Regions from separate parts of the Citrobacter rodentium NBRC 105723 genome, predicted to be linked through region 2. Evidence: predicted binding sites of a transcription regulator. Region 2 holds the regulator's gene; each other region holds the start of a gene.
The links. Region 2 encodes CRP, which controls carbon source genes, mostly activating them, when cyclic AMP is high. Its sites were predicted from a motif close to ATGTGANNNNNNTCACAT; they were not measured.

Region 1 (7,835 bases), 1.1 Mb from region 2:
CGACCAACCGCTGAACATTGATGTGGTCGCAAAAAAATCAGGTTATTCAAAATGGTATTTACAGCGGATGTTTCGGACGGTGATGCACCAGACGCTGGGCGACTACATCCGTCAGCGTCGGCTGCTGTTAGCCGCCGTGGAGTTACGCAATACCGAACGCCCCATCTTCGATATTGCGATGGATTTAGGCTATGTGTCGCAGCAGACCTTTTCCCGCGTCTTTCGCCGGGAGTTTGATCGCACCCCCAGCGACTATCGTCACCGCCTGTAACATTACTGCCCGCGCGACGTCAGCAGCGCGGGCGGCTGCTGTAGCCAGTGGATAAACTCCTGCGGCGGCAGCGCCTTCGCAAAGTGCCAGCCCTGGCAATACTGCACGCCGCGCTTAAGCAGCCAGCTCACCTGATCCGCCGTTTCCACCCCTTCCGCGATGGTTTTCAGCCGCAGGCTTTGCGCCATCTCAATGATATGCTCCGCAATCAGGGGGCTGGTGCTGTTGGTGGTGAGCGTGTCGATAAACGACTTATCGATTTTGAGAATATCGACGTTCAGCGAGTAAAGATTGTGCAGGTTAGAGTAGCCGGTGCCGAAATCATCGATCGCCACTTCGTAACCCGCCTGGCGAAACGCCTGGATCACTGGCGTGGTTTTCGGCACATCGATAAAGCCCCGCTCGGTCACCTCCACCTTAATCTGCTGCGCCTGCACGCGGTGCTCACGCGCTTTTTCCGCAATCAGGGCTATCAGCCGGGAAGAGTGGAAATCGGAAGCTGAAAGGTTAATAGAGATATAGAGCTGCGGATGCGCGGCCAGAAAATCCCCCATATCGCGAAAAACCTCTTCCACGACATAGTCGGTAATCTGCGCGATCATCCCCTCTTTTTCCGCCAGCGGGATAAACTCAGCCGGGCTCATCACCTGTCCGTTGCCTCCCGGCCAGCGCAGCAGCGCCTCCGCCCCGACGCATTTCTCATTTTTGATATCAATGATTGGCTGGTAGTACACGCTAAGCTGGCGCTGCCTGAGCGCGCGCTGAAGCATTCTTCGCGGCGAACAGTACTGCCGACGCGCCCTCGCCCGCAGCAGGAGCAACAACAGACTACAGAGAATGGCGATCGGCAGGGCAATTAACAGCTGCTGCACCAGGTTGTGGTAGAACCGCTCCATCGAGGTCGACACAATCACCGCAATGGGACGTTTATCTGAATGGACGATGGTATAAAAACGGCCGCCCTGCTGAAACACAGGTTTGTCGCGCTGCACCAGCGGCAGAAGCTCAGCCGCCCATGCCTGTTCGCTAACGGAAAAGAAGGTGTTGGTTATCGTGTCATACACTCCCCAGGCCAGCGAGGGATCTTCACTCATCACCTCACTCCAGGACAGCGGATTAATCACCGCAACGTAGTTTCCACGTTGCATATACGTCATTTTATAACCAGTAAAAAATGGCGTATCGCGAAAATAATAAATCGAAACATCAGGTTTTCGTTTATAGTCCGCGCCCGGCATAATATAAGGCGTCGACGGCGCCATTACCGTCGAGCATAAAAAGCGTTCGCCCTGCGCATAAATTAACTCGTTGATATATAAACGCCCGCGAATAATATTCAACATTCGCTGGCGATGCGCTGGCGAACAGGGTTGCCCCTGATACTGCTCGGCGGCATCGCGGGCCAGGTCCACCTGTAAAATGACCTGTTCAGTTTTATCTAAAGCCAGCTGAGCGAAAGTAGCTAATTGTTGGCTGGTTTGCGAAACCGCCCGAAAGTGGGCAAACCAAAGCATCAGCATCATGGGGAGCAACACCGCCATGATTATCCCAAAGAGCCCCAGCATCTTCCGTCGCGCCCGATGATTCATTTCAGCCCTATTTCCCTGCATATTATGTGCCTGTTATCATCAAGGCAGATGCTAAATCACTGTGGTGGTTACGTTGCATGAATCTGTCAATATTAGCAACTGACTTTTATTAGTAAAAGTCCGATATTGACTACGGTTAATAATATACGCACATAAAACTAAACCTGAGGTAAAGCGCCATTTTGTTAAGCGTAATGCATTATCTGAAGCCGGTAAAAAATGATCAATTTTTTGCCGGATGATTCGCAAAATGGAATTAAGTTAAATTTATTCAGCGTTTATTTTTTGACAAAACAGAAAAGTTACGAATTTGTGTATATTTATTACGTTAAGCGCCGCCACGGCTGTTTTGCGGAGATCGTTAACGGGCGACCAGACGTTAACCCTGCAATTAATAAGGTTAAAAATCGTTCAAAAAAGTGGCTTTCGTGCTGGAAAACTCAGCGCTCAATGTGATATAGTTCACAAAAATCATGAAACAGAAACGCTGTTTCAATGATGTCGATCCGAATGCCTGTCGATAGCCAGAGCGTGCCGCGCCCGCCGTGAAAACGCCACGCTGTCAGGGCGCCTGCTATTTTCAGAGGAAATGTTTCATGGCTACCATAACCACTGGCGTGGTTCTTCTCCGCTGGCAGCTGCTGAGCGCAGTGCTCATGTTTTTAGCCAGCACGCTTAATATTCGTTTTCGCAAATCTGACTACATTGGCCTCGCGGTGATCAGCAGTGGTCTGGGCGTGGTTGCCGCCTGCTGGTTTGCGACCGGACTGCTTGGCATCACCATGATGGATATGTCTGCCATCTGGAAGAATATTGAAGCCGTTATGGTGGAGGTGATGAGCCAGACTCCGCCTGAATGGCCGATGGTTCTGACCTGATCCCCCCTTTCTCCGGGGGCCTGGCCGCTACGTCATCGCCCCCGCATACCATATTCGTGACGCTGACAGATGGGGCAGCGTTTATCTTCCGCGGTGAACGTGGCAAACGTTCGTCGGCAGTCCGGACAGACCTTACGCGTGAACGTAAACGTTGCAGGCTGGCTAACGCCCGCTACGGCTTTGGTCGCTATCGCCTTCGTCGGACACACCACCGCGCAGTTATTGCACCCCGTACAGCGCGCCGCGTCTGTGCGTAACGCCAGTTCATCAATCTTAATCACCTGCTGCTGACAAACCCGCTCGCACGCCCCGCACAGTACGCAGTTCACGGCATCAAGCAACACGGCATGTTCCTGTACATGCGGCATACCGCTTCGGCGCACACGCTGCGATGCGTCCACGCTGGCGGTCTGTACCTTCTCTTCACTGACGTGCAGTAAATGGCGGCGAAACACGTTGACGGGTTTCGTTGTCGGTGGAATTAACTGCCACTGCGGTTCGCCGAGGGCGTTAAGCTGGATGTTCAACGCCGCCACCGCCAGCACCCAGGCCGGATGGGCGTCCGGCTCAATTTCAAGCGCGCGGATCCCGTACTGAAGATGCCACATCAGCAGTTCATCAACCGACGCCGCCTGAGCGGTAAAAGGCGCGACCAGCATCCCGTGGCGAAACGGTCGCCGGGCGGTGGGCACATTTTCCAGCGCATCGACGGGGCAGGCAAACGCACAGTGACCGCAGCGAATGCAGCGCTCACTGTCCAGCGTAGCCGCGTTGGCAGTAAACGAGATAGCCCCGACGGGACACGCCTGACGGCAGGCGTCGCAGGTATGGCGAGGAAAATGCTGACGAACGCAGGACGCTCCCACACCTGGCGGTGCGGGAGTTTTCATCAGGGTAAAAAGGGTCATTAATGGATACTGAAGAACATAAAGCGCAGCAGCACTTCAGCGACAATCAGCCCCACTCCCCCCAGCAGTACGGCGGTGCGTTTCGCGCGCCATGCGCCAATGGCAAACAGCAGAGTGGCCAGAACGGACAGCGCCCAGGCGCAAATTCTCATTCCCGCCAGCTGGTGGAAGGCGACCAGCGGCTGATGCGGGAACGTCACCACATCGCTCAGGCTTGCGGTTGCCAGGAAGTTGATATATTCCGGCTGTACCAGCAGGCGAATGGCAGTAATCGCCAGTACCAGCACGGCGGCTACGCGCAGAAGCTTCGTCATGCCCGGCAGCAGGGCGTTGCCCATAACCGCGCCCAGAATACCCGCAGCCCCGAAGAACATGACCCAGGTATTAAAGTGCTGCCAGGTCGCCACCGATGAATGGACGTAAATGGCCCCCATACAGTAAACGTCGACCAGCCCGGCCAGTGTCGCCAGCGCAAGCAAAACGCGCGAGGGCTGTTTTTTAAACAGCACCAGCAGCGTTGCCATGCCAAGAATCGCCAGATAGAGGCTGGCAAAGACGATTTCCCGGCTCAGCCATGAGCTTGCCACATGACGCAGGGCGTTAAACGCGTTCAGCGGATAGCCGAGGTGCAGCGTCGAGGCGATAAGCCCCAGACCGCCCATCACGCAGGCGACCAGCATTGCCGGGAGCAGCGCGCGCCTGTCGCCGGCGCTGAAGGCCATAAACAACGTCAGGCCTACCGAGCCCTGCACCAGCAGGGTAAAAATCAGCAGCGGTAACTCATGCATGGCGTTTGCCTCCCTTTTCTGCACCCTGGTGTGGCTTAATCACTAAATTCGGATGCGTTATGGAGGAGTCGGGCAGTCCCTGCACGTCACAGACATTGCCGTATTGCGCGCGCAGTTCCTCAATCGGACCAAACTTAATCGCTTCCAGAGGACAGGTCGCCACGCATACCGGCTGCTCCCCTTTTACCAGCAGGTCGATGCACATATCGCACTTCGACATCTGCCCGGCCTGGGTATCCATCTGCGGCGCGCCGTAAGGGCACGACCATGCGCAGTAGCCGCAGCCGACGCATTTATCGGTGTTAACGCGCACGATGCCGTCGCCCGGACGTTTGTGCATCGCCGTGGTCGGGCAGTTTTTGGTGCAAATCGGATCGGCGCAGTGGTTACAGGAGATCGACATCGTATACGCGAAAACGTTATTCGCCACGCCGCCCTGGCCGGTGGCGACAAATCCGCCGCCATTGACTTCATACACCCGGCGGAAGCGGCGTCCCACTTCCAGGTTATGGCGATCTTTGCACGCCACCTGACACGCCTTGCAGCCGGAACAACGCGACGTATCGATGAAAAAACCAAGCTGCTTGTCGCTGACTGACGGATACTCTTTAAACTGACTCATGCTTTAACAACCTCCACCAGCATGGTTTGATGTGAATTACCTTTGGCAAGCGGCGTAATGCGCGTTGAGCTCAGCACGTTCGGGCAGCCGCCGCGATCGACGCCTTCCGCGTCAGGTTGCCACCACGCGCCAGCCTGCATCGCCACCACGCCCGGAATAATGCGCGGCGTCACCTCCGCGGGCACCAGACTGACGCCGCGGTTGTTGTGGATGCGAACGGTATCGCCGTGCGCGATGCCGCGCTTTTCCGCATCGATCGGGTTAATCCACAGCTTCTGCTCCTGCACTTCTTGCAGCCAGGGGTTGGCGTACTGAGTTGAGTTCGCGCGGTTCTTGCCCTTCCAGGTGATCAGCTGCAACGGAAACGCTTTGGTCAGCGCGTCCTGCGGCCCTTCATGCGCTGGCACATAGTGCGAGAGCGCCGGAATTTCCGGGTGCTGCATGTCGTAGAGACGCTTAGAGAAGATCTCAATCTTGCCCGACGGCGTCGGGAACGGGTGATTTTGCGGATCGCGGATATTCTCCTCGAAGGCCACGTACGGCTTGCTCTTGAACAGGTGGCGACGTTTTTTCTGCAATTCCGCAAAGTCCGGCAGCTGCTGTTCCGGCATCGACAGGCGCGTCTGCTCCCAGATGTGCTCTATCCACTGCTTCTCATTACGCCCTTCGCTGAATGCCGGTTCCACGCCGAGCTTCGCCGCCACTTCGCGGATCCATTCATAGTCAGAGCGACGTTCGAAATCGGGTTCCACCAGTTTTTCCGACAGCACCAGATAGCTTGCCGTACCCCACGTCTCGCCAATGTTCCAGCGCTCCATAAAGCTGGTTTCCGGCAGCAGCACGTCGGCATATCTGGCGCTTGGCGTCATGTACAGATCGCTGACCACGATAAACTCGATTTTCGACTCGTCTTCCAGCACCTTCGCGGCCTGGTTGACGTCCGGGTTCTGGTTCACCAGATAGTTGCCCGCCAGCGAAAAGAGGATGCGGATATTGCTGTTGAGCTGTTCCGCGTCCTTCAGCCCCTGCTCTGGCGTCACTTTGCTGGCATCGTCCGCCGCCTGCACCCAGTTCATGATCGAGATTTTCTCTTTCACCGGGTTTTCCGGCATCTCCGGACCGGCGGCAAACAGACGATTGCCGCAGCCGCCGTAGCCCGCCGCCCAGCCGCCTTTGATCCCGACGTTGCCGGTAATGGTCGCCAGAATGGTGGAGCCGCGCGCGGTGCGTTCACCGCAGATATGCCGCTGTGGACCCCAGCCCTGAATCAGCGCCGCCGGTTTGGTGGAGGCGTAGTCACGCGCCAACTGGCGGATAGTCTGCGCCGGCACGTGGGTGATTTTTTCCGCCCACTCAGGCGTCTTGCGCACGCCGTCTTTGTTACCCATCAGGTAAGAGACTAACGATTCGTTCGCCGGTACGCCTTCCGGCATAGAGGATTCATCAAAGCCCAGCGTGTAGCGCTCAATAAACGCTTTATCGTGCAGATTCTCGCTGACGATCACGTACATCATCGCGTCCATCAGCGCGTTATCGGTAGTCGGCAGCAGCGGGATCCACTGATCGGCCAGCGACGAAACGGTATCGGAATAGCGCGGATCGACCACAATGAAGCGGGTGCCGTTCTGCTTCATCCGCTGGAAGTAGTGGTTGGTATGACCGAAAATGGTTTCTGTCGGGTTATGTCCCCACAGGATCACCAGCGGCGTATTCTCCAGGGTATCCAGAGAGTTACCGCTGGCGGCGACGCCGTAGGTATAAGGCGTGGCGGCAACCGTATTGCCAAGACTCACCGAATGATAATATTCGAGATAGCCGCCAGTTTGGTTTAACAGGCGACGGATCATTTTATCGCCGGAAAAAGTGCCGCCGCTGGTTGCGGTGTTATTATGAACAAAGCGGGAAGCCGGGCCATATTTATTGGTAATACGCTGTAAATTATTAGCAATAAGTGTTACAGCCTCTTCCCAGGTAATACGTTCAAATTTTCCTTCGCCGCGCTTACCCACGCGTTTCATTGGATATTTCAGGCGGTCGGGATGATAAACAAATTTACGGTATCCCCGGCCACGCACGCAGGCGCGCATAATGGGCATATCGGGATCGAGTTCATTATCCGGACGGGTGGTGATTTGCGTAACGACGCCATCGCTGACGTGCGCCCGGATATCACACTTTCCACCGCAGTCAAAAGTGCTACAGGTAGGCACCACGCGCTCTGCCGCGGCTTCCGCCGCTGCGATCGGCTGCCCGGATACGGCGGCGCTGGCCTCTCTGGACATAATAAAAGGCAGCGTGACTAACGCTGCGCTTGCTTTTAACATGCCCCGCCGTGAAACGGCCAGAGAATGGCCGTCTTCTCTATTTTCTTGCTGTTGCATTTCATCCCCTTAAAAAAGGGTATGATCGGTGTTAATCCACAAGGGGTAATTGATTTTTATCAACCAAAATAAACGTCAGAAAGACCATTTTGCGTTTTTTTATAATAATAAGAACCATTCCCAGATATTTTTACTTTTAATTTAACTGATTATTCACCAAATAATATATTCCCTTATATTTGTGTAAAAATAAAAATTAAAAAAACAACCCAATCGTCCCTTCTGAAAGCGCTAAAAACGCATTTTTAACATGGTTGAAATGAGAAGCATTCTCATATTAGTATGCGAACGTAATGATTAACCGTTGAAACAATCGCCTATGTCTACTTCCGCGCCATGCACACCTCATCCATCTGAAACGCTGTATCGCGCGCATCACGGTTGGTTAACGCGCTGGC
Region 2 (7,835 bases):
CCAAACCCGCCGATCAAAAACGAAGCCGACAACGGCCTGCGTAACACCCGCGGCACCATCGCGATGGCGCGTACCGCAGATAAAGACAGCGCGACCAGCCAGTTCTTTATCAACGTCGCCGACAACGCCTTCCTCGACCACGGCCAGCGCGACTTTGGCTACGCCGTATTTGGTAAAGTTGTGAAAGGCATGGAGGTAGCGGATAAAATTTCTCAGGTTCCGACCCACGATGTCGGTCCGTACCAGAATGTGCCGTCAAAACCGGTCGTTATCCTCTCCGCGAAAGTGCTGCCATAAGACATTCCCGCGCGGACGGTTCACGTCCGCGTCAGTTTTCCCGCCCTGCGTAACCGCGTTTTGCTGCTTATACTTGTGCAGACACGAGATTATCAGGGAGGCGTACAGTGAAAAAACTCACCGACAGACAAAAATCCCGTCTCTGGGAGCAGCAGCGAAATGCCAACTTCCAGGCCAGCCGTCGGCTCGAAGGCGTCGACAGCCCGCTGGTGACGTTAAGCGCCGAAGAGGCGCTGGCGCGTCTTGAAGAACTCCGGAGGCACTATGAGCGCTAAAATTGGCGACGATCGCGATCCCTATCTCTATCCTGGTCTGAACGTGATGCGCAACCGATTGTCGATCCGCCAGGCCGAACGGCTGGCGCAGGCGGCATGGGAACTGACGGCGCTGCGGGCGGCGACCATTGAACTGGGGCCGCTCAAACGAGGTTTGCCTCACCTGTGCGCCATTCATCGCCAGCTCTACCAGGACGTGTTCGACTGGGCGGGACAGCTGCGTGAAGTCGATATTTATCAGGGCGATACCCGATTCTGCCATTTCGCCTACATCGAAAAAGAGGGCAATGCCCTGATGCAGGACCTGGAAGAAGAGGGCTATCTGGTGGGGCTGGCGAAAGAGCAATTCGTCGATCGCCTGGCGCACTACTATTGCGAGATCAACGTGCTGCATCCTTTTCGTCTCGGCAGCGGCATGGCGCAGCGTATTTTCTTTGAGCAACTGGCGATCCACGCTGGCTATTTGCTCCACTGGAATGACATTTCGGTAGAGGAGTGGAATCAGGCCAATCAGGAAGGGGCGATGGGCGACCTCAGCGCCTTGCAGGCGATATTTCGTAAAGGGGTAAGCGAAGCCGGGGAAACTGAGTAGAATAGCGCGGTTTTCTTGTTCCGGAGCCGCCATGATCCTGCTTATCGATAACTACGATTCATTTACCTGGAACCTGTACCAGTATTTTTGCGAGCTTGGCGCGGACGTGCTGGTGAAGCGCAACGATGAGCTGACGCTGGCACAAATTGATGCGCTGAGTCCGCAAAAAATCGTCATCTCGCCCGGCCCCTGTACGCCCGATGAGGCCGGGATTTCGCTGGCGGTGATTGGCCGCTACGCCGGACGGGTGCCGATGCTGGGGGTTTGCCTGGGGCATCAGGCGATGGCGCAGGCCTTTGGCGCGTCCATCGTCCGCGCCGCGAAGGTAATGCACGGGAAAACGTCGCCCATCCGCCATAACGGACAGGGCGTCTTTCAGGGGTTAGCGAACCCGTTAACCGTTACCCGCTATCACTCTCTGATCGTCGATCCCGCCACGCTGCCCGACTGCTTCCAGGTGACTGCCTGGAGCGAAAGCGAGGAAATTATGGGGATTCGGCATACGGCTTGGGATCTGGAGGGGGTGCAGTTTCACCCGGAAAGCATTCTCAGCGAGCAGGGGCATCAGCTGCTGGCAAATTTCCTCAACCGCTGATTTGTGGTTGCCATTTAGTGATTTTTTATGCATATTTTGTGATTATAATCTCACATTCGTTTTGGCATAACTGGATGGACACAAGATGGCAACTGAGCAAACGGCAGTAACCCGGGCAACCTTTGATGAAGTTATTCTGCCAGTTTATGCACCGGCAGAGTTCATTCCGGTGAAAGGCAATGGTAGCCGGGTCTGGGATCAGCAGGGCAAAGATTACGTCGATTTTGCTGGCGGGATTGCGGTCACTGCGCTGGGACATTGCCATCCGGCGCTGGTAGCGGCGCTGAAAGCCCAGGGGGAAACGCTGTGGCATACCAGCAACGTATTCACCAACGAACCGGCGCTGCGTCTGGGACGTAAACTGATTAACGCCACCTTCGCCGAGCGGGTGCTGTTTATGAACTCCGGTACGGAAGCGAACGAAACGGCTTTCAAGCTGGCGCGTCATTACGCCTGCGTGCGTCATAGTCCATTCAAAACCAAAATTATCGCTTTTCACAATGCCTTTCATGGGCGTTCGCTGTTTACCGTCACCGTAGGTGGCCAGCCGAAATACTCCGACGGCTTCGGGCCAAAACCGGCGGATATCATCCACGTACCGTTTAACGATCTCCATGCCGTGAAAGCGGTTATGGACGACCACACCTGCGCGGTGGTGGTGGAGCCGGTTCAGGGTGAAGGCGGCGTGCTGGCGGCAACGCCGGCGTTTTTGCAGGGGCTGCGAGAACTTTGCGACCAGCATCAGGCGCTGCTGGTGTTTGATGAGGTTCAAAGCGGCATGGGGCGCACCGGCGATCTGTTTGCCTATATGCACTACGGCGTGACGCCGGACATTCTGACCAGCGCGAAAGCGCTGGGCGGCGGCTTCCCGATAAGCGCGGTGCTGACCACCCGGGAGATTGCCTCAGCGTTTCACGTGGGGTCGCATGGCTCCACCTACGGCGGCAACCCGCTGGCCTGCGCGGTGGCGGAGGCGGCGTTCGACATCATTAATACGCCAGCGGTATTAGACGGCGTACAGGCGAAACGACAACAATTTGTCCGGCATCTGCAACAGATTAACGAGCAGTTTGACCTGTTTAGCGATATTCGCGGCATGGGGCTGCTGATTGGCGCGGAGCTGAAGCCGCAGTATAAGGGGCGGGCGCGCGATTTCCTGTATGCCGCAGCGAAGGCGGGGATCATGGTGCTGAATGCCGGACCTGACGTTATGCGCTTTGCCCCGTCGCTGGTGGTGGACGAGGCGGATATCGACGACGGAATGCAGCGTTTTGCGCAGGCGGTGGCGAAGGTCGTCAAGCCGTAGGCCGGGTAAGGCAACTCCGCCATCCGGCACTGTTCAGCCTGATGGCGCTACGCTTAACAGGCCTGGGGGAGTATAAGTCTGGATGTAGGCCGGATAAGGCAACGCCGCTATACGGCACAGTTCAGCCTGATGGCGCTATGCTTATCAGGCCTGGGGGAGTATAAGTCTGGATGTAGGCCGGATAAGGCAACGCCGCCATCCGGCGTTGTTCAGCCTGATGGCGCTGCGCTTATCAGGCCTACGGGAGTATAAGTCTGGATGTAGGACCGCTAACCTTTCCTGTCCCGCAGCCGACGGCTGAGCCAGATCCCGTGGTGCGGCCGCTGGCGCCAGGCCACCGACGAAATGGTGTGCATGGTGTTCAGATGTCCCAGCACCCGCTGCAGATGTTGTTCGAGAGTGCTTAACGGCCCGTGGGAGAGCATCTCCGGCGCTTCCAGAATATTCACATCCCCCGAACTTCCCGGTCCGTCATACTCCAGCCGCTGCTGGCAGCGCTGAAGCGCAATTTCGCACGATTGCAGATACCGCTGCGCCAGCTCCTTCGTCAGCATTGTATGCTCGCGCGCCAGGGTGGTCATGGCGTTAATATGTTCGACAATAAACTGGCTGTGGGTCACCCATAGCTTCATATCTTCCAGATAGTGGCTATTAAAGCCCGGTTCCTGCATCGCCTGATTGAGCGAGTTAAACAGCGTATTGTGCGCCTGGTTGACCCGCATTCGTTGGTAGGCCAGCGGCGTCGCCTGCGGATCGTCGCTGAGGATCAGGCGGATGGCCTCCTGGTCCGCCTCCAGCGCGTCGTGGGCGTTTTTTCGCAGCAGGCCGCTCTGCCACTGCGGCCATAGCCAGACGGTGCCGCCAAAGGCGATCAGGCAGCCGATGATCGTATCGACAAACCGCGGGATGATGAACTGTTCGCCGTTCAGGGTTAACAATTGCAGGGTATATACCGCCGTCACGGTGAATCCCACCGTCGCCCAGCCGTAGTTTTTACGGATGATCAGATAACTCACCAGCGTGATAAACAGCATCAGCAGCAGGGTATACCCTTCCGGAATATGGAAGTGCAGCGTCACGCCAGCGACAATCAGTCCCGCCAGCGTACCGGCTGAACGGTGCAGGATACGCACGCGAGTCGCTCCGTAACCGTTCTGGGTGACAAACAGCACCGTCATCAGGATCCAGTAAGGTTTCGGCAGATGCAGCGCGCTCCCCATCAGGCTGGCGATGCTTAACATCACGCTGATGCGTCCGGCGTTGCGCAGCGCCGGTGATTTCAGGGAAAGATAATTTTTCAACGCAGGAAATAACGGCAGGCGGCGCTGTTTATCGGCCATCAGATCGCGGCGATAGAGCGGACGTTGGGTGCGCAGTACGCGGGCGATGCGGCTGAAATGCCAGTAACAGAACTGACCGACGGGGTTGTCCGGATGCTGATTCGCAATTTTTTCCAGCGCGCCAATCTGCTTTTGCATGGTGAACCGCGTGGGCAGGCGGTGGTACAGAATATCATCCGCCAGCACCCGCAGGCGCGCGGCGACGGTTTGCGCATTCCAGCGAATCACCTGCTCCGCATGGCTGCGTTCCACCAGCTTTTGCACCTCTTCCGGCTGGTGCAGGCTGACCGAGATATGCTCCTGCAAATCCAGCGCCTCCTGAAAGGCGCGCAGCATCCGCTTGTAATCATTATTGCGATGCGCCGACAGCATGTGCATCTGCTGATAGCACTGGGTGATCAGGTCAACCGCTTTCTGCTGGCGCGCCAGTAGCGGGGGCAGGGCTTTTTCCGGATCGGCGTGCTGAGTCAGCATACTGTATTTGGCTTCGCAGTAGTCTGCCAGTTCACGATACAGCAGGCTCAGCGACTCGCGCAGCGGCTGTTCGCGCCACAGCCAGAACCAGAACCAGTTAAACAGCCCGTACCATAGCGTGCCCAGCGCATAGATCAGCAGCGGCTCCCAGACCGGCATATTCCCCGCCAGACTGAGGGTAAAAATCGCGGCGATCAGCGACGCGGGAAGCAGGCGGGCGTGGAGCGAACTGATTTCCGCGGTGACGCCGAGGATAAGCGTCAGGACAGTCAGAATGAGCGGCAGCGGCACCGTGCGGGCCAGCAGCAGCTGCATGATCAGACTACAACCGGCGAACAGCGACGCGCCGATTATCAGGCGTTTGAAGAAGCGTTTGTGCGGCGTATCAAGCCCGGCAATATTGCAGCAGGCGGGAACGAGGGAAAAAAGCAGGCCCAGATGGAGCTGGTCGATCAGCAGGCCGACGGCCACGGGCAAACACAGCACCAGCGTCTGACGGAGTGCGTAGTTGATCTCCGGGTGATAAATCAGTCTGCGCCACATCGGTAAAACAAAAACGGCGCGCTACCGGGGTAACGCGCCGTTTCCGACGGGATTAACGCGTGCCGTAAACGACGATGGTCTTACCGTGCGCGGAGATCAGGTTTTGATCTTCCAGCATCTTCAGAATACGACCAACGGTTTCGCGGGAGCAGCCAACGATCTGACCAATCTCCTGGCGCGTGATTTTGATCTGCATACCATCCGGGTGGGTCATGGCATCCGGCTGTTTCGCCAGATTCAGCAGCGTCTGGGCGATACGCCCGGTCACGTCAAGGAAAGCCAGATTGCCGACTTTTTCTGAGGTGACCTGCAGGCGGCGGGCCATCTGGGAAGAGAGGCGCATCAGAATATCCGGGTTGACCTGGATCAGCTGACGGAACTTCTTGTAGGAAATTTCCGCCACTTCACATGCTGTTTTAGCTCGTACCCATGCGCTACGTTCCTGGCCTTCTTCAAACAGGCCCAGTTCGCCAATAAAATCACCCTGATTCAGATAAGAAAGGATCATTTCTTTCCCTTCCTCATCTTTAATCAACACTGCTACCGAGCCTTTCACGATGTAATACAACGTTTCCGCTTTTTCACCCTGGTGAATCAGCGTGCTCTTCGACGGGTACTTATGAATGTGGCAATGAGACAAGAACCATTCGAGAGTCGGGTCTGTTTGCGGTTTGCCAAGCACCATGCGCGATTATCCTCTGTTATAAGCTGTCTCCAGAGCCAGAAAACACCGCTGTCTCTGGGGTTGCAAAAATGTGCTTCCCGCTTCCCGGGAAGAGGCTGTCAATAACGGCAGCAGCCTTTAATATGAAATCCTGTGCATACACAGTACGTCAACGCACCGTAGCATCTCGTCTGTTTTAGCATAGCTTTAGCTGTGTGTCTCCTGGTGTCTCGCTTCAGCATGACGCAGGTCGCCTTCCGTTGCGAGATTTGTCGCGGGCGCGTAATCTGTGGGGAAAATTGCAACATTGGAGTTACGAGATATGCAAGCGCGTGTTAAATGGGTTGAAGGGTTAACCTTCCTCGGCGAGTCGGCTTCCGGGCACCAGATCCTGATGGACGGCAACTCAGGCGATAAGGCCCCCAGCCCGATGGAAATGGTGTTAATGGCCGCTGGCGGTTGCAGCGCCATTGACGTGGTTTCCATTCTGCAAAAAGGCCGTCAGGATGTGACCAACTGCGAAGTGAAGCTGACCTCTGAACGTCGCGAAGAAGCGCCGCGTCTGTTCACCCATATCAATCTGCATTTCATCGTTACGGGTAATGACCTGAAAGATGCCGCAGTGGCGCGGGCGGTCGATCTCTCCGCGGAGAAGTATTGCTCGGTGGCGCTGATGCTGGAAAAAGCGGTAAACATTACCCACTCGTATGAGGTGATTGCGGCTTAGGTTTTGCGCAATCTGTAGGCCATAAGGCGTTAGCCGCCATCCGGCACACTGCCGGGGGCGCTTCGCTTGCCCGGCCTACGTTTGTAGCCTGTTCCGGGCTGGAGAAGGCGTTATCTGGCAAGATTTCGCCTTACTTGATCTTCTTCCCTTCCATCAGCCGTTGCACCAGCGGCAGCATAATCAGCTCCATCGCCAGGCCCATTTTACCGCCCGGCACCACCAGCGTATTGATGTGGGAAATAAAAGACCCCTGCAGCATCGCCAGCAGCCAGGGAAAATCGATGCCTTCCAGATTACGAAAATGGATTACCACGAAACTTTCATCCAGCGATGGAATACCGCGAGCGGCGAACGGGTTGGAGGTATCCACCGTCGGCACGCGCTGGAAGTTAATATGGGTGCGGGAAAACTGCGGCGTAATGTAGTTAATATAGTCATCCATTGAGCGCACCACGGAGTCCATTACCGCCTCGCGGGAGTGGCCGCGCTCGCTGGTGTCGCGAATCAGTTTCTGGATCCACTCCAGGTTGACGATAGGCACCACCCCGACCAGCAAATCGACATGGCGCGCGACATCGTGCTGCGGCGTCACCACCCCGCCGTGCAGTCCTTCATAAAATAGCACGTCGGTCGGTTCCGGCAGCGGCTGCCAGGGGGTAAACGTTCCGGGCACCTGATTCCACGGCACGGCTTCGTCGTAGGTGTGAAGATATTTGCGCGACTGGCCTTTGCCCGTCTGCCCGTATTCAATGAAGGTCTGTTCCAGCAGACCGAAGTCGTTAGCTTCAGGGCCGAAATAGCTGATGTGCCGCCCGGCGTCGCGGGCCTTGCGGATCGCCATATCCATTTCCGGACGGGTATAGCGATGAAAACTGTCGCCTTCCACCTCGGCTGCGCGCAGGTTTAGCTGGGCAAAAATTTTACGAAACGCGAGGCTGGTGGTGGTGGTCCCCGCGCCGCTGGATCCTGTTACCGCAATCACCGGATGTTTGGCAGACATGATAACTCCATCAAAAGATTGG
Region 3 (7,835 bases), 1.9 Mb from region 2:
GTGGCCGTAGGCCGGAAAAACTGGCTGTTCGCGGGTTCTGACAGCGGTGGCGAACATGCGGCGGTGTTGTACTCGCTGATCGGCACATGCCGTCTGAACAATGTGGAGCCAGAAAAATGGCTGCGTTACGTCATTGAGCATATCCAGGACTGGCCGGCAAATCGGGTACGCGATCTGTTGCCCTGGAAAGTTGATCTGAGCTCTCAGTAAATATCAATACGGTTCTGGCGAGCCGCTTACGATTTTGTGTTACCAAATTGGTCTTCACATATCGCGTTTATATTTATATAACTATTCCCAAATCTCTTTCCTTTATCCTCTTCCCATCGTGAAAATTTCCACTCAGATACGGGTTTCGGAAGTGAATTCTCATATTGAGTTACGGCACAATTATAAGCATCCTTCATGCCCGGTTGATTCAGCAAGGACTCTAACGCACTCAATCCACTTAATCCCAGCGGATCGATATTCAGCACAGGGCTGAGCGGATACGTATACGGATTCCAGCCCCCTCTTAATCCCACCGGATCCTGCGTAATATACCGCCCCTGCTGCGGGTCGTAATACCGGTGACGGTTATAGTACAGTCCTGTCTCCTCATCATACTGCTGTCCCGGCAGGCGGATGAGCTGCTCCAGATTGTCCGGGTTATCCTCCCGCAGCACGTTGCCCCATTCATCATATTCCGCCTGCCAGGCCGTCCCTCCGTCCCGGCGTATCAGCGCCAGCGGCAGGCCCCGGTGGTCACAGTGGTAGAGGTGGATTTTACGCCGCGGCACGTATTCCGGCTCCGTCTGGTTCTTCATCTACTCCGGCGTCAGCCCGCACTGCGCCAGCCACTGCCGGTTCGGCTCGCTGACTTCTCCGCGCCGCAGCTCCCCCTCCAGCACGTCCAGCATCATTACCAGCTCCGGCACGAACGTCATGTTCGCCTCCTGCTGAAGCTTCTGCGCCAGCGTGCGGTGTGCGGCGGCCTTCTCCAGCTCCGCCAGTTCCGTTTCGGCCCTGAGCAGCGGCGTGAAGCTGCCCGGCATGTATACCGTCTGCACACGGCGGTCCGCCGTCTGCGTGGTCACCAGCCTGTCGCCGTCATAACCGTACCACGTCACCTCCGGCGTGTGGCTGAGGGACGGGCGGTCTTTCCCGCCCGGGCTTCGCCATACCCGTTTGCCTGTGCGGCGGCCCACAGGGTCATACAGGTAGCGGCTTTCCAGCCGCGTCTGTCCCTGCTGCATGCGGACATAACGCACCAGCCGGTGCCGGGTATCGTAATGATAATGGTGGCTGAGGCTGCCGCCGTCGCGGATGCGCCGCTCGTCCTTCTCCGTCAGCCTGCCGTGTTCATCGTGATGGTAAAACCAGTGGCTGTCCTCAGTGATACGGTTATCCGGCCATGTTGCGGGCAGCGCCGGGTATTGTTGCCGGTCCGCAATGCGGTTGCCCGCCGGGTCGGTCAGCCAGTCTGCTGTCGTTTCTGTGGCGGTCAGGAATACCTGATTCAGCCGTCCCGCGTCGTCGTACCGGTACTGCCGCTGCTGCAGGGGACCGCGGATACTCACCAGCTCTCCGCCGTCGCTCCAGGCGTATTCCCGGTTCAGTTCCGTTATATTCAGCGTGTGGCGCTGCAGCTGCCCGCCTGCGCTGTACGTGCTGGCCAGTTCGTATGCCCCGGAGCTGCGCAGTGTCTCCCGGTGCAGGCGGTCGCGGGTGAAGTCGGTGAGCGGCGTGTCGCCGAGCTTCATCCCCGCCAGATAACCGCTGCCGTAGGTCAGCCATTCCACCGGCGGCAGGTGGTCAGGGGTGGTTCTGGTCGCCAGTCCGTTCCGGTAATCGTGCTGCGTGACGTGCTCCCACAGCAGTTCATTTGTCTGCGGGGCGTGGACGGTCTGTCGCTCGCTGCGCATCCGGCCTTTATCATCATACTCATAGTGAACCGCGACGCGGTGGCCGTCGCCGGGGTGGCTGATTTCCGTCAGCCAGCCGCGCTCATCGTACAGCCGGCGTTCAGCCTCCTCACCGTTCACCGTGCTGTGCGTCAGGCGACCGGAGGCATCGTAATGCCAGAGGGTGATGAGGGAGCCCTCTTCGCTGCGGACAGGCTGTCCGCCGGGGTCATATCCGTAACGCTGTGTCCGGCCGTCAAAGCCGCACTCTTCCGTCAGCCGGTCCATGACGTCGTAGTCAACGTGGTGACAGCGCCGTTTTCATTCGTCAGCGCGGTGACGCGCCCGGCAGCATCGTATGTTATCTGCCGCGTCAGGCCGCCTGCGCTCAGGCTGACCGGCTGTCCCGCCGCGTCATAACGCGTTTCATGGCGGCGGCCGTCCGGATGAATGATGGCGGTCAGGTCGCCCGCGATGCTGTATTCGTAACGCGTCTCCCGGCCCTGTATATCCTTCCGGCTGATGAGTCTGCCCCGGTTATCGTAATCCTGGTAAACGCTCAGCCCTTCCTCATGGTGAACCGCTGTGGTCTGCCCGAAGCGGTCATACTCATAACGGGTTTCATATCCCGAACAGTCGGTGACGGTCAGCACCTGGCCGTAACGGTTGCGGGTCATCGTCCTGCGGCTGCCGGTGGCGTCTTCCACAGCGCAGGGCAGCTCACTGTCCGGATTATCATAAAACCAGCGGGTGGTGTCGCCCTGACGGGAGGTCCCTGCCGTCAGCCGTCCCCGGTCGTCATATTCCCGCCGGCTGCGCAGGCCGTCCGCCCCGGTGGAGGAGATGAGCTGGTGCCGGTCGTTATAGCTGAACCGCACGGACCGGCCGTCAGGCGTGACAATTTCCGTCACCAGGCCGGAGCCGGCATTCATCCGGTATTCTGTCCTGCGCCCTGTGGCGTCAGTCTGCGCCAGCAGGCGGCCCGCGTTATCATGGTCACTGAGGACACAGCCGCCGTCCGCCAGTGCCTTCTTCACCACCCGCTTCAGCCCGCCTTCGCCTTCCGTGTGCAGCACTTCGCGGCGGTTCAGGCTGTCGGTAATCATGACGCTGTTCCTTTCATACCGGTAGCGGTAGCTCAGGCCCGCCGGGTTACGCTGCTCCACCACCCGGCCGGCGGTGTCGTAAAGATAGGTGACCGGCGGGCGTCCGGCGTACCGGTGCGCGCACATCCGTCCCGGATGCTGCGGGTCGTATTCAAACTGACGCACCCGGACGCCGCCCCGGTCATACACCGCCGCCAGCTCCCCGCGCGGGGTGTATTCATAACGCGCCAGCGGCGCGGCGGGCAGGTTGTCCGGGTATTGCGGGTCATGCGTCAGCCACACCGCCTCCAGGCGGATACCGCTGTCCGCGCCGTAGCCGGAAACCGGCACCGTCTGCGGAAATTCAGGGGCTTTTATTCCGGATGTAATGGCCTGCTGACGCGCCGCCTGCGCCCGCTGCGCCTGCGTGGTCAGTACCAGCCTGAAACGGCGGCCTGCGCCGTCGGTCACGGCGGTGATGCAGCCGGTGAATTCACCGGCGGCCTCCCGGTGAAAACTGAGCGTGCGCCCGGCGCGGTCCGCCAGCCCGGTCAGCACCCGGTACGGCGGCAGCGGGGCGGGCAGGACCTCATCCGCCTCCGGCACCCGCTCAGGCCAGCCCAGAATCCACCATGGCCCCTGCGCGCTGTTCGTGGCCAGGTAAACGTGCGGGCCTGAGCGAATCTTCTCCGGCAGGGTCTGCCACAGGCGGTGCAGCGGGTTGCTTTCATGCAGCGTCAGCACGCCGCCGCGGGCCAGCCACAGGGATTCACTGCGGCTGAAGGCGGTCTCACCGGGGAACAGCGGCTCAAAGTGAATGCTGCGCCCGCCGTTATCGTTAAGGATAAGTCCGTCATCAGAAAGCTGCAGGCGGATATCAGCAGGGGCTTTCCAGCCGGGACCGAAGACACCCACAGGCGCAGGCGTTTTCGTCTGATAACTGCTGTAGGTGCGGGAAAGGACAAACGGCAGCGGGCCGGGCAGGGCGAGGTCCGTTTCGCCGGGCAGCACTTTGGCGCCTGTCAGGGGGTTAACCGGCGAGCCGGAGGTGATGCCGCCGGGGCAGACTGAACAGGCGACGCCGGTGGGCGCGCCGATAAACACGCCCGCTGAACCCTGAACTATCGGCCCGCCGTACTGTGTCATGTCGCCCTGACGGGCCGCCGGTTTTCCGCTCATACACAAATCCTTCTGCTGTTATTCAGAGCCGTGTAAGTTCTGTACCGTCCGTAGTTACCGGGGCCATCCAGCGGTTTTTTGCCACGTCACCAAAACGGGAAATATATAAACAAACTGAAACAGTAGAAGATAATTTGCACAACTATTTTTTGATGTAAATCATGCCATACCCGATATAAGGTAGGGTTATATCCTGTTTTTCAATGAATTAATAGAGAGGCACTATTAATGCTCTGTAGTAAATTTAACTTAATGATATCTGGCTCATCACCTGACCGTTAACAGTCGCCAGAACTGCTGGAGGCGATAATAAAAGTCTTGTTACGGTTTATTCACATTGGGATAACCTGCATCAAAATTTTCCGCATCTTTACAGTTTCATCGCAATTTTCCTCCGGCTGACCCAGCGAGTTTCCGAAAAGAGAACGTAAAAAAGGGGACATAATGTCCCCTCTACGCTTTCGCTAACGGTTTATTTCTCTTTCAAAAAGCTCACTGCTTTATCGGGGAAGTCAGTAAACAGCCCGTCCACGCCCGCCTGGTTGTAGAGAATATCGTAAAGCTGGTCGACATTCGCGGCATACTCCGGCAGCTGATCCGCGCGTACCGTATAAGGATGAACCGTCATCTTATTCTGGTGCGCTTCTTTCACCATGTCGGTCAGGATGATGTTGTCTTTTTTCGACTTCTCATCAACCAGCATGTGATAGTCCGGCCCAATGCCGTCGGCATAGGCGGCAATCTGCTTCATCGCGCCGGGTTTGAACATCCAGTCGTAGCTGTAGTTCACCCACTTGCCGTCCGGCTGTTTCTCCTGAGTTTCATTCCAGTCGGTATAGGCGATCAGCTGTACCAGATTAAGGTCCATGCCCATTTTCGGCTCCAGCTCGTTTTTGATGCGCTTGAGTTCCGCGACGTCAAAACTTTGCAGATAAACCTTATCCTGTTTGTCGCTGTAGCCATACTTCTTCAGCACTTCCAGCGTTTTCGCCGCAATGTCTTTCCCTTCCTGATGGTGGAACCACGGCGCTTTAATTTCCGGATAGATGCCGATGTTCTTGCCGGTGGAGTGGTTCAGCCCCTGCACAAACTCGATTTCTTCCTCAAAGGTATGCACGCGGAAATCCGATTTTCCCATCGGGAAACGGCCCGGATAGGTTTGCACCTTCTTGCCGTTTTCCAGATCGAACCCTTCGGTAAACTTCAGGGATTTGATCTCATCGAGGGTAAAGTCGATGGCGTAATAGCGCCCGTCTTTGCGCGCCCGGTCCGGGAAGCGCTCCGCGACGTCGGTAACGCGATCCAGATAGTGGTCATGGAGGACGACCAGACGGTCGTCCTTCGTCATCACCAGATCCTGCTCCAGATAATCCGCGCCCTGGGCATAGGCCATTGCCTTCGCCGGTAGCGTATGCTCCGGCAGATAGCCGCTCGCGCCGCGGTGCGCAATCACCACTTTATCCGTATTACTGGCCGCCAGCGCGCTGCTGCCCATCACCATGCCGGCCATCATCAGCGCCAGACTCAGATTCTTTAATGTTGTTTTCATACCGTTAGCCTCCGTTGCGTTTCAGCTTCATCTCGTCGTGATGGCGTTTTTCGCCAATCATGACAACCACCAACAGAATCACAGCCAGAATGCTACCGCCAATCATCACCATGAAGCCGCCGTCCCAACCGAAGAAGTCAACGGTGTAACCCACGATGGCGCTCGCCGCCACGGAGCCGCCGAGGTAGCCAAACAGGCCGGTGAAGCCTGCCGCCGTCCCCGCCGCTTTTTTCGGCGCCAGTTCCAGCGCGTGCAGACCAATCAGCATGACCGGACCATAAATCAGGAAACCGATCACAATCATACAAATCATATCGACGGTCGGATTACCCGCCGGGTTCATCCAGTAAACGATAGTGGCGATTGTCACCAGGGTCATAAAGAATACGCCGGTGGCGCCGCGGTTGCCGCGGAACACTTTATCCGACATCCAGCCGCACAGCAGCGTCCCCGGAATCCCTGCGTATTCATATAAGAAGTAGGCCCAGGACGATTTATCCAGCGCAAAATGCTTCACTTCTTTCAGATAGGTCGGCGACCAGTCGAGGATGCCGTAGCGCAGCAGATAAACAAACACGTTAGCGATAGCGATGTACCACAGCAGTTTGTTCGGCAGAACGTACTGCATAAAGATCTGCTTGGCGGTCAACTCCTCTTCCGCTTTTTCGTTGTAGTCATCCGGATAATCGTTCTTGTACTCTTCGATCGGCGGCAGGCCGCAGGACTGCGGGGTATCGCGCATCATAGCGAAGGCAAAGAGAGCGACGATGATCGCACCGAATGCCGGCATATACAGCGCAGCTTTCCAGTCGTTAAACCACGCCATACCGAGCAGGAACAGCAGCGGAGGAATACCGCCGCCGACGTTATGCGCGCAGTTCCACACCGAAACGATACCGCCACGCTCCTTCTGCGACCACCAGTGCACCATGGTGCGTCCGCACAGCGGCCACCCCATTCCCTGGAACCAGCCGCACAGGAACAGCAGCACGAACATAATGGCGATGCTCGATGTCGCCCATGGCACAAAGCCCATGAACAGCATCACTGCCGCCGCAAGGATCAGACCGGCTGGCAGGAAAACGCGCGGATTCGAGCGATCGGAAACCGAGCCCATGATGAATTTCGAAAATCCATAGGCAATGGAGATCCCGGACAGCGCGAACCCCAGATCGCCGCGAGAAAAACCCTGCTCCACCAGGTATGGCATGGCAAGCGCAAAGTTCTTACGTACCAGATAGTACGCGGCATAACCAAAGAATATCCCCAGGAAAATCTGCCAGCGAAGACGACGATAGGTCGGATCGATCTCCGCTTGAGGCAAGCGCGCTTTATGAGCGGCTGGTTTAAAAATACTCAACATAATGTAGCCTCCGTGGCCCGTCTCTTTATTAGTGGTCAACACCGCAGTTCGTATGAACCGCCCATGCTGCTTCCAGTTGTGGGCGCGATGTTAAGTAAAGATACATATCGTTAATGTGAATTACAGCACATATTGTTACGGTTTAATGACAAATGTTCAAAAAGGCGCATGAAATCACATTTCATTTTCGAATCATGAGTGAATATGCGCGAAATCAAACAAACCCTGTTTTTTATGTGGCTAAATGATAAAAAACGAACTGTGAGGGAAAACAATGAATACTCGCGACTCGCAAACCAGTGACGTGATTATCATTGGCGGAGGCGCTACAGGCGCTGGTATCGCTCGCGACTGCGCGCTGCGCGGGCTGCGTGTTATCTTAGTTGAGCGCCATGATATCGCCACCGGCGCGACCGGCCGTAACCACGGTCTGCTGCACAGCGGCGCACGCTATGCGGTAACTGACGCGGAATCGGCGCGCGAATGCATCAGCGAAAACCAGATCCTCAAACGTATCGCCCGTCACTGCGTGGAGCCAACCGACGGCCTGTTTATTACCCTGCCGGAAGATGAGCTTTCTTTTCAGTCCACCTTTATTCGCGCCTGCGAAGAGGCGGGGATCCGCGCCGAAGCGATCGATCCGCAACAGGCGCGCATTATCGAACCGTCGGTTAACCCACAGCTGATCGGCGCGGTCAAAGTGCCTGACGGCACCGTCGATCCGTTTCGTCTCACCGCTGCGAACATGCTGGATGCGAAAGAACACGGAGCCATTA
Region 4 (7,835 bases), 650 kb from region 2:
CGGTGCGCGGGTTGCACGGCGCGCATGGATCGGCCAGCGCTTTATCCAGCCAGCCCTCAATATCCTCTTTGGTTACGCCGAGCTTGCTGAACCCTTCCGGAATCCCTACGCGCTTGCTGAGGGCGCGGATCGCGTTGATGGCTTCCATACTTGCCGCTTCGTCGCTCATGCCGCGGGTGTCGACGCCCATCGCTTCGGCGATGCGGGCAAAACGCGCGACGGCGTTCGGGCGGTTAAAGTTTTCGATAATCGGCAGCAGGATGGCGTTGCACACGCCGTGCGGCAGATTATGAGTCGCGCCCGGCTGGTGCGCCAGCGCATGAACCAGCCCCAGACCGGCGCTGTTAAACGCCATCCCCGCCAGATACTGACCAAACGCCATCTGCTCGCGGGCTTCCATGTTCTGGCCGTCATCGACTGCTTTCGGCAGCCACAGGTTAATCAGGCGAATGGCTTCCAGCGCGTTGGCGTCGGTCAGCGGGTGCGCGCCGACAGAGACATACGCTTCCACCGCGTGGGTCAACGCGTCCATACCGGTTGCCGCAGTTACGGACGGCGGAATATTGAGCATTACGCTGGCATCGTCGACGGCGATATCCGGGATGATATTCGGGTCGATGATCACTTCTTTCACCTGACGTTCGGAGTCGATAATCACTGCGTTACTGGTCATTTCCGCCGCCGTGCCGGCGGTGGTGTTAATCGCCACCAACGGTACGCCCGGATTTTTCACCTTGCCGACGCCGGAGTAGGCGGTGGACGGCGCCGGGTTGGCGGTGAGAATTTTCACCGCTTTCGCAGTGTCGATCGGGCTGCCGCCGCCAAACGCGATGATGTAGTCGCAGTTCGCCGCCTGGTACGCCGCATAGCCTTTTTGCACCAGCGCTTCGGTCGGGTTCGGGAAGACCTCATCAAACAGGTGATAAGCCATCTGATGCGCGTCCAGCGCGGTAAACAGGCTGTCGAGCAGCCCCAGCTTCACCAGTTGACCGTCGGTGACGATCAGCGCCTTGCCCCACTGCTTATTGGCGACCAGATTCACCATATCGCCAATCGCCCCTGCGCCGTGCAGACTGATTTTCGGAAGTGCCAGCATAAAGCTCATGTTATTCTCCTTAATTACGATGAAATTATGTCCGGCGGCGCAGCGCTTGCACGGCGCCGGAACCGCCAGAAATATTGATTCCGCTCAGTACCATACAGGCTGCCACGACCTGCCATTTAAAACCGTTAGCCACATCGATATATGCGAGATCCACATATTGCCGCTCCGGCGAAGGCGTCAGAGCGGCAACGGTGAGCGGGGCGGGTGTGGGTATTAATACAGATCCAGTGCGCTGGCGAGCGGGGTGACGCTAAAGCGTTTACCCAGCGCGATCAGTTCATCACGGCTGATGGTCTGCTTCATGCCGCCCATCGACAGCACTTTCACCAGCACTTCCGCCGATTTTTCGGCGGTGTCGATCAGGCCAAACGCTTCATCCAGCGTCGGGCCGCTGCCAAAGACGCCGTGGAACGGCCACAGCACCAGCGAATGCTTTTGCATTTCCCGGGCGGTCGCCTGGCCGATCTCGTCGGTGCCCGGCACCATCCACGGCAGGATGCCGACGCCGTCCGGGAACACCACCAGGCACTCGGTGCTGCCTTCCCACAGTTTGCGGGTGATGAGATCGGTGCTGTTTTCCAGCACGTAGGTCAGAGCGATCAGGTTGGTGGCGTGGCAGTGCATGATCACCCGATCTTTGCCGTTGGTCGCTTTGATGCGTTCGCAGTGGGAGAGGAAGTGCGCCGGCAACTCAGAAGTTGGCACCGCTTCGTGGGTCAGTCCCCATAAAATGTGATAGCCCGCGCCGTCGCTGTCTACTTTCACCACGCCTAAATTGGCCGCCGGGTCGAGCTGCACGTTGCGGAAGAATTTACCGGAACCGGTGACGATAAACGGCGTGTTGGCCAGCTGCGGCATCGGCTGGCTCAGGGCGATATAGCGCGGCGCCGGGTGGAAATCCGCGCCGTATGGCGCAATGTCCGCCTCGTCGAGGCGCAGCGTCAGGTTGCCGCCGTTGCGCTCGTCCCAGCCCTTCAGCCAGGCGTCGGAAGTGGCTTTGATCATTCCCTGAACAAACCAGGAAGTGGTAATACTTTGCATATTTTATACCTGTCTCATTGAATGCCCGATGGCGCTGCGCTTATCGGGCCTACGGTGTGCATCATTCCTGTAGGCCGGATAAGGTGAAGCCGCCATCCGGCAAAAAGGGTTAGCTACGTTTGCTCAGAATCTCTTTTTCATACGCGCGCACGCTCTCCAGCCACTGGCTGCCGGCTGGCGCGTCGTGACGCTGGCAGTACATTTCCCACACCGCCTGCCACGGCAGGGATTTCTGCTCTTCCAGCAGCGCCAGTCGCGCGGTGTAATCGCCGCTGGCTTCCAGTTGACGCAGTTGCTCCGTCGGCTCCAGCAGGGCGCGCAGCAGCGCTTTTTTCATGTTACGGGTGCCGATGACCCACGCCGCGATGCGGTTAATGGAGGCGTCGAAGAAGTCGAGGCCGATATGCACGCGGTCGAACAGTTTATGGCGCACAATCTCGCTGGCGATCGCCTGGGTTTCGTCGTCCAGCAGCACCACGTGGTCGCTGTCCCAACGCACCGGACGGCTGACGTGCAGCAGCAGGCGCGGCACATAAAGCATCGCGCTTGAGATCTTGTCGGAGATCACTTCGGTCGGATGGAAGTGTCCGGCATCGAGGCACAGCGCGGTCTGGCGGCTGGTGGCGTAACCCATATAGAACTCGTTGGAGCCGACGGTGTAGCTTTCCGCGCCGATGCCGAACAGTTTGCTTTCCACGGCATCGATGTGATGCGCCGGGTTCAGCTTCTCGCTGATCACCTCATCCAGCGCTTCCAGCAGACGCTGGCGCGGCGCCAGGCGGTCAACGGTGAGATCTTTCATGCCGTCCGGGATCCAGATATTCATCACCGACGGCGTGCCCAGCTGTTCGCCAAAATAGGCGGAAACGCGGCGGCTGGCTTTGCAGTGATCGATCCAGAACTGACGGATTTTGTCGTCGGCATGGGAAAGGGTGAAGCCGTCCGCGCTCAGCGGATGCGAGAAGCAGGACGGGTTAAAATCCAGCCCAAGCTGGTTAGCCTTTGCCCACTCCACCCAGTTCTTAAAGTGCTCCGGCTTGATCTGGTCGCGGGAAACCGGGGTATCCGACTCCAGATAGATAGCGTGCAGGTTAAGGCGTTTCGGCCCCGGGATCAGGCTCAGGGCCTGCTCCAGATCGGCGCGCAGTTCCGCGGCGTTACGCGCTTTGCCCGGATAGTTGCCCGTCGCCTGAATGCCGCCGGTAAGTGAACCCTCCGGGTTTTCAAATCCGGCGACATCATCGCCCTGCCAGCAGTGCATCGATACCGGCAGACGATCGAGCTGGCGCAGCGCCTCCTCGACATCAATACCTACTGCGGCAAAACGTTGTTTCGCCAGTTCCCAGGCTTGTTCCAGTTGAGTGGTCATGCGCAAAGCTCCTTTGTCTGTCGTTTTGAGCGAAACTGCGCCACATAGCGGGCAATTTCACTGTCTGGATTAGGGGTAAACGTCGTCAGGTTGTAATTGGCGGTGACCACCTGACGGAATTCATCGACGTTGTTCAGTTCGTCCAGAGTCATCAGTTGAATGCCGATATTGCCGAGCGTAGAGGCCTCGATCGGCCCGGCCATCACGCGGATACCGCAGGCGTCGGCGCACAGCTGGTTGAGCAGGGCGTTCTGGCAGCCGCCGCCGACGATGTGTAACTGGGTAAAGGCTTCGCCGCGCAGGCTCGCCAGTTCGCCCAGCACATCGGCATACAGCAGCGCCAGGCTGTCGAAAATGCAGCGCGCCAGCTCCGCGTCGCTGGCAGGCACAGGCTGGCCGGATTCACGGCAGGCGGCCTGAATTTCGGCGCACATATCGTCAGGGTTGATGAAGCGGTCGTCGTTGGGGTTGATCAGGAAGCGGCAGGCTGCAAGCGACTGCGTTTTTGCGATCAGCGCCGGCAGGTCGGTGACCTGGCGCTCTTTCAGCACCCGCTGGAGCAGCCACAGCCCCATAATATTTTTCAGCACCCGATAGCGGCCTTCCGCGCCGCCTTCGTTGGTGATGTTGGCCGCCAGCGCCGCGTCGTTGGTGTACGGCGTCAGGCTTTCAAAACCCATCAGCGACCAGGTGCCGGAAGAGAGGTAGGCGCTGTGCTTATTCGCCAGCGGCGAGGCGATAACCGCGCTGGCGGTATCGTGGCTGGCGACGGCGACCACCGGGATCTGATTTTTTTGCGGGCAGATCCAGTAGCCGATCACATTGCCGGGATGCGCAGGGCGGCCAAACCAGGCTTTATCCGCGCCGGTCCACGCCAGCAGGGTATCGTCCCAGTCGTCGCTGTTGATATTGACCAGTTGCGTGGTGGTGGCGTTGGTGTATTCCCAGTTCATTTCGCCGGTCAGGCGATAGCTGAAATAGTCAGGGATCAGCAGGGCATGGGCCACCTGCGACGCCAGCTCCGGCTGCTGTTCGACCAGCGCGCGCAGCTGGTACAGCGTATTGAACGGCAGAAACTGGATCCCGCTGCGCTGATAGATATTGGCTTTGCCGAGCTGTTTTTGCGCCTGCGGCATAATGCCCGTGGTGCGGCTGTCGCGATAGGACACCGGCAGCCCGACGCGCTGGCCCTGCTTATCCAGCAGAACAAAGTCCACGCCCCAGGTATCAATGCCGATGCTGTCGATGCGAATGCCTTCATCGCAGACCTTTTCCAGCCCGAGGCGAATGGCGTCTTCAAGGCTGTCGACGTCCCACGTATCGAAACCATCCTGTTTTTGCAGGCAGTTCACGAAGCGGTGGATTTCACGCAGCGTCAGGGTGCGGTGTTCACTGTCGTAGCGCGCCAGCATTACGCGGCCGCTGGATGCGCCGAGATCGACAGCCACACAATGGCGAAAAGTCATAGCGAGGTCCTTCTGAGTTTCATTAGGCCCAGTCTAAAAAACCTCGCTCTGGCGCACCTTCTCGTAACTGACAGGCAAAATTAGCCGCTGGCAAGAAAGCAAAGGTGAACGTGATAACGTTCACAGTTTCCGGTAAAACGCCTCAAAATAGTGGATGTGACGGCGACCGCAATTCCTGATCTTTCCCGCCCTTTCTTGAAAAATCGACGCTGTTTGCACGGTTTCAGGTCAAAAATTTAAGGTGAGGTTGATAACCCTTAATTACTATTTTGCCATGTTCATTACATCCGGAAGGGATCATCATGACCGTATTGCACAGCGTGGATTTTTTCCCATCAGGTAACGCGCCGGTTGCCATTGAGCCCCGGCTGCCGCAGTCTGCCTTTCCGGAGCATCATCATGATTTTCATGAAATTGTGATTGTGGAACATGGCACCGGCATTCACGTTTTTAACGGCCAGCCCTATACCATTAGCGGCGGCACGGTGTGCTTTGTTCGCGACCACGATCGGCACTTATATGAACATACCGACAATCTGTGTCTGACTAACGTGCTCTATCGCTCGCCCGATGCGTTTCAGTTTCTCTCCGGGTTGAATCAGCTGCTTCCCCAGGAGCGGGACGGCATGTACCCCTCGCACTGGCGGGTAAACCAAAGCGCGCTGGCGCAGGTACGCCAGCTGGTGGCGCAGATGGAGCAGAACGACGATGAGATGGATCTTCCCGCGCTGGCGAACCGCGAAATTCTGTTTATGCAGCTGCTGGTATTGTTGCGCAGAAGCAGCCTGATGGAGGGGGCGGAAAACAACGATGCGCGGCTGAATCAGCTGATGGCCTGGCTGGAGGATCATTTCGCCGAGGAGATCTGCTGGGAGGCGCTGGCCGAGCGGTTTTCGCTTTCCCTGCGCACGCTGCACCGCCAGCTCAAGCAACATACCGGATTAACCCCGCAGCGCTATCTGAATCGCCTGCGTCTGATTAAAGCCCGCCACCTGCTGCGTCACAGCGATGAAAGCGTCACCGAGATCGCTTATCACTGCGGTTTTGGCGACAGTAACCACTTTTCGACGCTTTTTCGCCGGGAATTTAACTGGTCCCCGCGCGATATCCGTCAGGGGCGCGATGCGTTGCTCCAGTAACGCGAAAGCTATCACCGTTTTTTGCCGCCAGTTTGCTGATAATCACTCCCTTGAATGCCGGATGGCGTTCTGTAGGCCGGATAAGCGTAGCGCCATCCGGCAGATATTCAGGTTGAGGTAACGTGGTGGCGAATCAGCTGGTCCTGTTAAAAAAAGATTTCTTTGCCGGTGACGAACAGGCCGTCGCCGTCGCCGATCGCTATCCGCAAAACGTGTTTGCGGAACATACGCATGAGTTTTGTGAACTGGTGATGGTCTGGCGGGGTAACGGACTGCATGTGCTGAACGATCGCCCCTACCGTATTACCCGCGGCGATCTGTTTTACATTCGCGCCGAAGATAAACACTCCTACACCTCCGTTAACGATCTGGTTTTGCAGAACATTATTTACTGCCCGGAACGCCTGAAGCTCAACGTTGACTGGAAGGCGGTAATACCGGGCTTTAACGGCGCGACAAGGCAGGCGCACTGGCGGCTCGGCAGCACCGGCATGGCCCAGGCGCGGCAGGTGATCGGCCAACTGGAGCATGAAAGCAACCAGCGCGAGCCGCTCGCCAACGACATGGCGGAACTGCTTTTCGCCCAACTGGCGTTGACGCTGAAGCGCTATCGCTACGCCACAGACAACCTGCCGGCGACCTCCAGCGAAACGCTGCTTGATAAACTGATCACCGCGCTGGCAGGCAGCCTTGAGCGCGCCTTTGCGCTGGATAAATTTTGCGATCGGGAAGGGTGCAGCGAACGCGTATTGCGACAGCAGTTCCGCAATCAGACCGGCATGACTATCAACCAGTATCAGCGGCAGGTGCGTATCTGTCATGCGCAGTATTTACTGCAGCACAGTCGGCTGATGATCAGTGAAATTTCCATGCAGTGCGGTTTTGAGGACAGTAATTACTTTTCCGTGGTGTTCACCAGGGAAACCGGGATGACGCCCAGTCAGTGGCGTCATCTCAGTCATCAGAGCAATTAGCTTGCCATACCGAGGCCGACGATATTGGCGGCGATGATAATCACCACGCAGCCCAGGCTCAGCACGCTGACGGGACGGCGACCGGCGTTTTTCCACTCTTTCAGCACCAGACCGACGATGCCGCCGCACAGCACATAGAAGCTCATGTGCAGCATCCAGCTGATGTAATCATACTGCGCCGGAATGCGCGCATGGCCCCAGGCGTAGAAGAAGAACTGGAGATACCACATCAGGCCGCCCAGCGCGGAGAGCAGCACGTTGGAGATAATCAGCGGTTTTGCCAGCGAGAAGTCGGCTTTTATCGACAGGTTCTTCACTTTTGCCAGACGGATAAAGCAGAAGCCGAGGTTAATCAGCGCGCCGCCGCCCATAATAACCACGTAGCTTGGCAACGCGACGTACAGCGGGTCGACGCCCAGCGCGGCCGCCGCTTCGTGCATCGGTTTTGCGGCGTTCATCGCAAACGACATACCCGCGGAGAAGATGCCGCACATTACCGCCAGCAGCAGACCTTTTTTCAGGTTAAATTCTTCGGCCCTGATGCCCATTTTGCGCTCTTTGAGCTGTCCCGCGCGGGTGACGATGCCGACGCCAATCAGCGCGACCAGCACGCCCAGCAGGGTCATTCGTCCGCCTTCGGTATTGATCAGCACGTCAAAATTGCCGTTGATGATCGGCGTCATTAGCGTACCGACAATCAGCGTAATGCCGATGGCGATGCCAATGCCCATCGACATGCCG

Region 1: the regulator CRP is predicted to act here: its motif matches at 2,311-2,328, upstream of K7R23_RS09310 (YjcB family protein).
Region 3: the regulator CRP is predicted to act here: its motif matches at 7,173-7,190, upstream of glpT (glycerol-3-phosphate transporter).
Region 4: the regulator CRP is predicted to act here: its motif matches at 5,136-5,153, upstream of rhaS (HTH-type transcriptional activator RhaS).

What each region holds. Positions count from the first base shown of each region.
Region 1 is NZ_CP082833.1:1,962,513-1,970,347, forward strand. It holds gene soxS (superoxide response transcriptional regulator SoxS) at 1-271, shown strand, start outside; gene K7R23_RS09305 (EAL domain-containing protein) at 274-1,860, opposite strand; gene K7R23_RS09310 (YjcB family protein) at 2,457-2,738, shown strand; gene K7R23_RS09315 (4Fe-4S binding protein) at 2,771-3,628, opposite strand; gene K7R23_RS09320 (dimethyl sulfoxide reductase anchor subunit family protein) at 3,646-4,434, opposite strand; gene K7R23_RS09325 (DMSO/selenate family reductase complex B subunit) at 4,427-5,056, opposite strand; gene K7R23_RS09330 (DMSO/selenate family reductase complex A subunit) at 5,053-7,437, opposite strand; gene fecI (ferric citrate uptake sigma factor FecI) at 7,757-7,835, shown strand, end outside.
Region 2 is NZ_CP082833.1:888,666-896,500, reverse strand. It holds gene ppiA (peptidylprolyl isomerase A) at 1-297, shown strand, start outside; gene K7R23_RS04270 (YhfG family protein) at 405-572, shown strand; gene K7R23_RS04265 (putative adenosine monophosphate-protein transferase Fic) at 562-1,164, shown strand; gene pabA (aminodeoxychorismate synthase component 2) at 1,196-1,759, shown strand; gene argD (bifunctional acetylornithine/succinyldiaminopimelate transaminase) at 1,845-3,065, shown strand; gene K7R23_RS04250 (YccS/YhfK family putative transporter) at 3,335-5,422, opposite strand; gene crp (cAMP-activated global transcriptional regulator CRP) at 5,475-6,107, opposite strand; gene K7R23_RS04240 (OsmC family protein) at 6,409-6,813, shown strand; gene K7R23_RS04235 (phosphoribulokinase) at 6,944-7,813, opposite strand.
Region 3 is NZ_CP082833.1:2,795,259-2,803,093, reverse strand. It holds gene K7R23_RS13235 (IS66-like element ISCro1 family transposase) at 1-210, shown strand, start outside; partial or broken gene K7R23_RS13230 (RHS element core protein) at 237-4,147, opposite strand; gene glpQ (glycerophosphodiester phosphodiesterase) at 4,620-5,696, opposite strand; gene glpT (glycerol-3-phosphate transporter) at 5,701-7,059, opposite strand; gene glpA (anaerobic glycerol-3-phosphate dehydrogenase subunit A) at 7,334-7,835, shown strand, end outside.
Region 4 is NZ_CP082833.1:1,540,982-1,548,816, forward strand. It holds gene fucO (lactaldehyde reductase) at 1-1,105, opposite strand, end outside; partial or broken gene K7R23_RS07265 (hypothetical protein) at 1,155-1,253, opposite strand; gene rhaD (rhamnulose-1-phosphate aldolase) at 1,319-2,146, opposite strand; gene rhaA (L-rhamnose isomerase) at 2,256-3,515, opposite strand; gene rhaB (rhamnulokinase) at 3,512-4,981, opposite strand; gene rhaS (HTH-type transcriptional activator RhaS) at 5,284-6,120, shown strand; gene rhaR (HTH-type transcriptional activator RhaR) at 6,246-7,094, shown strand; gene rhaT (L-rhamnose/proton symporter RhaT) at 7,091-7,835, opposite strand, start outside.